Regions from separate parts of the Caloramator sp. E03 genome, predicted to be linked through region 2. Evidence: predicted binding sites of a transcription regulator. Region 2 holds the regulator's gene; the other holds the start of a gene.
The links. The regulator LexA, encoded in region 2, represses DNA repair genes until DNA is damaged. The targets are predictions, from matches to a motif close to CNAACANNTGTTNG.
Positions count from the first base shown of each region.

Region 1: a site for LexA is predicted at 1,702-1,715, ahead of dinB (DNA polymerase IV). Genes of this name have one in related genera too.

Region 1 covers NZ_CP040093.1:2,325,512-2,328,947, reverse strand. The annotation lists gene speE (polyamine aminopropyltransferase) at 1-156, shown strand, start outside; gene FDN13_RS11175 (hypothetical protein) at 204-443, opposite strand; gene dinB (DNA polymerase IV) at 440-1,690, opposite strand; gene FDN13_RS11165 (DUF72 domain-containing protein) at 1,964-2,734, opposite strand; gene FDN13_RS11160 (Eco57I restriction-modification methylase domain-containing protein) at 2,731-3,436, opposite strand, start outside.
Region 2 covers NZ_CP040093.1:112,479-115,914, forward strand. The annotation lists gene FDN13_RS00575 (IS1634 family transposase) at 1-1,042, opposite strand, end outside; gene lexA (transcriptional repressor LexA) at 1,310-1,924, shown strand; gene FDN13_RS00585 (aminotransferase class I/II-fold pyridoxal phosphate-dependent enzyme) at 1,958-3,244, opposite strand; gene hfq (RNA chaperone Hfq) at 3,309-3,436, opposite strand, start outside.

The sequences.
Region 1 (3,436 bases), 770 kb from region 2:
GGAGGATACTGGAGCTTCACAGTAGGATCTAAAAAGTATGATCCATCCCAAGTTGATACTTCAAAGATTCCAAACCTCGATACAAAATACTACACTCCTGAGCTTCACAAAGCATGTTTCGTATTGCCAAAATACGTTAAAGATGTCATTGAATAAAAAATGCCACCCAAGTAGCAACAAGCATTACTACTTGGGTGGCATTTTTAAAGTTTTTCAATAAACCATTTGTTGCTTTCAATATCCCATCTAAGCTCAACAGGATTTTCTCTCCCTTCCACCTGACAAAGATATATAAAGCACTCCCTAAGGCTCCTTCTCTCTTTCCACATCTTAATTACTCTATTTACTCTAAAAGTTCCCCGGCTGCAAGTTACTACAAGTGGATTTACTGAGGATTTTTCAAAAAGTACCATAGTATCAACAACTTCTCTTACCATTTTCAAAGCCTTCCTCCTCCTTTATTAAAAGGATTCTTATGCTTCCATTCTTCATCGCTAACTATATTTACAAGGTTTCTTACCTCATTTACCATAAGCGATGCCCTAAATACAGAATTATAACCGTATTTTTCCCTTATGCTATCCATGCACCTTTCAATCTTTTCATTTTTAAGTTTCTTTTTCTCTTCAAAAAAACTTATCTGCTTAAACCCCTGCAATGGTCTAAGGCCTGTTACCCTAACTCCAAGAAGCCTTAAAGGAATCGTCTCATCCCAGTTCTCATAAAGAAGTTTTATCGCTTCATTATGTATATCAAAAGCAGTATCAATATAATTATGTATCTTCCTCTGTCTTATAAAGGTATTAAAATCCTTCGTCTTTATCATCACTTCAACTACGTTCCCTTCAAGTCCACAATCTCTTAATCTTTTACCAACACTCTCACAAAGGACCATTAAAACTTCACTTGCCTCTTCATAACTTTTTATATCCCTTGGAGTTGTTATTGAATTGCCTATCCCTTTTATTTCATCTTCCCTTGAAGATACTTTAGAATTATCTATACCATTAGCAAAATACCAAAGATATCTACCAATCTTTCCAAACTTTTGCTCCAGAACTTTTTGAGGAGTATTAGCAATATCTCCAATCGTAAATATGCCTATTTCATTAAGCTTTACCTTCATTTTTCTCCCAACGCCAATTAAATCTTCAACTGGAAGAGGCCATACTATCTTTGGTACATCCTCCCTATTTATTATACTTGTAGCATCAGGCTTTTTAAGATCCGATGCTATTTTTGCCATAAGTTTGCAATAAGATACCCCTACACTTGCGGTAATATTAAGCTCCTTTTTTATCATGTATCTTATTTTATCCGCTATCTCAACTCCACTTCCAAAAAGCCTTTCACAGCCAGTAACATCAACCCAAGCCTCATCTATACTAAAAACCTCAACATCAGGACTAAAGCTTCTTAATATATCCATAACCTTCATTGAGTATTTCATATATTCTTTAAAGTGAGGCTTTACAAATATAATATCAGGACATAATTTTTTAGCATCATTTATTGTCATTCCAGTTTTAACACCATAAGCCCTTGCCTCATAAGATGCTGTAAGTATGATGCCATTCCTTTTTTCCTTATCACCAGCAACTGCAATAGGAAGATTAGCAAGGCTTGAATCATTAGCCTGTTCAACAGAAGCATAAAAGGCGTTTAAATCCACATGTAATATCGTTCCCATAACCACCCCTCCGAACAAAAGTTCGTTAATTATATTATACAACATTCCTTTCAAAAATAAATACCAAACACAAAATTTTTTAGTGAAATAAAGAGGGACGGTTACTTATTTTGTATATTTTTATGTCAATTATATCTGTTACAGAAACCAAGAGAAATATTTGTTCAATAAGTTTTTATTTCTTAATTGTAATTTATCACCCTTTAAAGCAATAAAAAATTAAGAGGCTATGCACTTTTAAAAGTTAAAATAAACTAAATAGTACATAGCCTCCTAATTTTGCATCAATCTTTTTAACATAGAAGCATTTTTAGCTCCTTTAGCTTTAAAATGATTATTAAAAGCAACAAAAGTTTCACAGCTGTGTTTTTCAATAAATTTAATTTTTGATATCCACTCTAAAAGTTCCTTTTCTGAATACATATAGTCATACCTTTCATAGGCAACTTCATGGTTATACCATTTTTTAGCGTTTCTCCCGTGGAACCTTATATAACCTATATTTGAAGTTACTGCGACTATAGGCTTTATAAGGCCTTTAATATCTGGCTCATCAACACATACCCAGCCTATAGAATGCTCTTTTAAAAATTCCATAACCTCTATTTTTACCCAATTAGAATTTCTAAACTCACAAAGAATCTCTTCTCCATTAAAATATTCTCTTACCCTTTTAATATACTCAGCATTATCACTTGTATTGTGAAAAGAATATGGAAATTGGAAAATAATACAGGAAAGCTTTCCACTACTCTTTATTGGTTTTAGTGCTTCAATAAATTTTATTGCATCATCCTTTCCTAAATTCCTATCATGGGTAAAACCTTTATAGGCTTTTACGGAAAACTTAAACTCATCAGGTGTCTTTTCATTTAGGCTTTTAAACATAAAATAGTTCGGCATTTTATAATATGTTGAATTAATCTCAGTAAAGGAAAAATGCCTTGAATAAAATTCAAGCATATTAGAATCATTAATATCTTCAGGGTAAAATTCACCTTTCCAATCATCATAGCTATATCCTGATGTTCCAACATATATCACAAACACCAGCTCCTTATTATCTCATATTCCTCTGAAGTTATATTAAAAAATCTGCATAAAATCATATCAATTCTATTTATAGTATCCTCCTTCACATTCTTTACCTCTTCTTCTACCTCTTTTATATATTCAGGAATTTTAATCCTCATTATCTTATTTGGATAATACTCATACATATTGTCCCCAAGCTTTTTTGCCATTGACTTTATATAAAACTCATATATTCTGCTATTTAAAACCCCACAAATATACTCATAAGAAGTATTTTTTAAAAACATACTCCTTATTTTAAGTATATAAACATCTGCACTAAAATAACTTCCTGTATCTATAGCAAATCGATTTGAAGAGGCTTTATAAGGGAATACTATTTTCTGACCTTCAAATACATCTTGATTTCTTCCCCATTGAAGTTCATAGTACTTTCTTAGTCCTTTTTTGCACTCTCTTCTATTTTCAAGGGATGGTTTTAACCTTTTTATATAATTTATTGCTTTTTCGTATTTTTTTTCATCATCTATTAAATTAGAATATATAATAACTTGATTTGAAGGTATAACTTTAAACTTTTCAATATTCGAACCTTTAATCCAAGGCTTTAATAAGTTTTCTTCTATTTTAATGTTAATTGCCATATCCTTTTCAAGTACAAAAGCTTTATCACAGCCAGTTATAATCCCTTGAAAACTTTCACATAGGTCT
Region 2 (3,436 bases):
TTATCCAGCGTTCCTTATAAAAAATTTTATTAATATCTGTTTCTTCGTCAATTTCGTTTAAATTATATACTTTGTCTGAATCGCTAAGATGCCATCCTTTGGGGTCTAACGCCCATTCTTTTAAATGTGATTTTAATTTTTTAATAGATTGTGTAGTAATAAAAGCTCGATTTTGTATATTATTAAATTTTCTGTTTGCTGTAGATGCAAGCCCTGCATCTGTACAAATGATAAATTTTGAAAGCCCAAATTCGGATATAATTTTTTGCTCTAAAGGTTTTAAAGTTACTTGTTCATTAGTATTACCTTTGTTTATACAAAATGCAAGGGGGATGCCGTCTCCATCCATGAAAAGTCCCATTTGAACAATTGGATTGGGTCTATGTTCCTTCGATACTCCATACTGTTTTAATCCTTCTTCCTGTTCAATTTCAAAGAAATAGTTGGTGCAGTCATAATAGAGAACTCCTTTATTACGATTGCAAACTTTAAGACTGTTCTTGTATAATTCTGACTGAATAAAATCTGTTTCTTGTGAAATCACTTCTAAAGCTCTATAAATATGCTGAAGCTCAAAATCAGGCTGCTCAATAAATTTTTTTGATAGTTCGTATGTAGCAAGCTTAGATGATGGATAAATAATTCTTGCATAAATTAATCTTGATAGTATTGAATTTAGATTAAAATTAAATTTATGTTTATCCGAAATATTTTTACAGATATTTTGCAGCCCAAGCTCGTTATATATTTTTTGTAAAAACAAGTAACTACCATTAAAAGTATGCTGTTCGTCCTTGTTAATTTGTTTAACAGGCGAGTATTTTACTAATATTTCTCTTTTCTCTTCTTTTTCTTTTCTATTTAACTCTTCAACGTACCTCTTCCCCCATTCTATAGGGTCTTGTCCGTTTAGTTTTTTTAAAAGTTCATCATAAGTGCCAAGCTTCTCAACTACTTTTGATGTACGCTTGCCTTTTTCATAAACAGATTTAACTACATATAAGGATGCTGCATTTTTTGATTTAACAATTTGTAATCTCATTTTTTCACATCTCTTCATATATTTATATCTATATTATAACACATTGTTACACATTGTGCACTATAAAAATTTAAAATTTGACAAAAAAATAAGCCTATATCAAGGCTTTAAGGCACTTTTTTTGTCTTGCAACTGTCAAAGACCCGATTTCTAATTCCAGTATAAAGAACTTTTGTTCTGTTGTCAATATACTTCGAACAAAAGTTTGAACATTGTTTTATTTTATGCTATAATTTATATAAATTTAAAATTAGGGGGTGTAAAGGTATGATTAATAATGATTTATCTGATAAACAACAAGAAATTCTTGATTTTATAAAGCATGAGATATCAATTAAAGGATACCCTCCATCAGTACGTGAAATATGTAGTGCTGTAGGCCTTAAATCAACTTCTACAGTACATGGCCATCTTGCAAAACTCGAAAAGAAAGGCTACATAAGAAGAGATCCTACAAAACCAAGAGCTATTGAAATACTCGATGATAGAGCATATAATAAAGAGATAATATCCGTACCAATTGTTGGATCCGTTGCTGCTGGTACACCAATACTTGCTGTTGAAAATATAGAAGATACTTTTCCACTGCCAACAACTTATTTTTCTAATAAAAATAACCTTTTCATGCTTCAAATAAAAGGCGACAGTATGATAGGAAGTGGAATTTTAGATGGAGATTATATCATTATAGAACAACAATCAACTGCTATTGATGGTGATATAGTTGTAGCTCTCGTGGATGACAGTGCAACAGTTAAAAGATTTTATAAAGAAAAAGATTATATTAGACTTCAACCTGAAAACCCGGCTTTGGAACCAATAATAGTTAAAGATTGCAAAATACTTGGTAAGGCAATTGGTTTGTTTAGAAAGATAAAATAAAAAGCCCCAAATTGGGACTTTTTATTTTTATATCTATTTATTATTTAAAACGTTTGATAAACCTATCATTATACCTATTTTGGCATGTTCAAAGGTTAGTCCTCCTTGAAGATATGCTATATAAGGTGGTCTAATTGGTGCATCAGCACTTAATTCTATTGATGATCCTTGAATAAATGCTCCTGCTGCCATTATTACTTGATCTGTATAACCCGGCATATCCCAAGGCTCACATTCTACAAAGGAATCTACAGGAGATCCTTTTTGGATACCCTTACAAAAATTAATAAGATCCTTTTCATTATTAAACTTTATTGCTTGAATTATATCGCTTCTTTTCTCATTGTATTTTGGTGATACTTCAAATCCTGCAATCTCCATTAACCTTGAACAGAATATCGATGATTTTAAGGCTTCTGAAGTTATATGTGGTGCCAAAAAAAGACCTTGAAATATATGTCTTATAACTCCAAAAGTAGAACCACATTCTTTACCAAGTCCTGGAGCTGTAAGCCTATAAGCTGCCTGCTCCACATATTTTTTCTTCCCACATACATATCCTCCAGTAGGAGCGATTCCTCCTCCTATGTTTTTTATAAGGGATCCTGCAATTATATCAGCTCCGACTTCTGTTGGTTCTAAAATATCTATAAATTCACCATAACAGTTATCTACAAAGCATATAATATCTTCTTTTATTGCTTTTACTGCTAAAATAGCTTCTTTTATATCATCTATTTGTAAAGCCGGCCTCCAACCATATCCTGTTGAACGCTGGATAGTAACCATTTTTATACTTTCATCATTTTTTATAGCATCAACAACAGAATTTATATCAATCTTCCCATTTTCAAGCAACTCAATTTGCTTATATTTTATCCCAAACTCTTTTAATGATCCATTATTCTCCCCTTCTATTCCAATCACCTGAAGGAGTGTATCGTAAGGCTTTCCTGTTATAGATAAAAGGGTTTCATTGGGCCTTAAATTACCACTTAAAGCAAGAGTTATTGCATGTGTTCCAGAAACTATATGTGGCCTTACAAGTGAATCTTCGCAGCAAAACACTCTCGAATAAACTCTATCTAAAGTATCTCTCCCAATATCTCCGTATCCATATCCTGTTGTATTTGTAAAATGAGCATCAGAAAGCCTTTCTTGCTGCATTGCATAGAGAACCTTTGATTGATTATATTCTTTAATCTCATCTATTTCTTTGATAATATCAGATATGTCATCTAAAGCCTTTTGTGACATTTTAATAACTTCATCACAAATATTAAAGCGTTCTTTTAGCATCCTTTTATATATTTCAAGCATATTAACCTCCAAGCAAATTTAATATAATGAAGCAAAATAAATACCCTCAATTTGAGGGCATATATCATTCTTTTTCTTCAGAATTATTTGATGTAGGTGTATAAAGTACTGGAATTGTAGGAGTTATAGTAGATACTGCATGCTTATAAACCATAATCTGCTTGCCTTCATTTTCGAGTATTATGGTAAAGC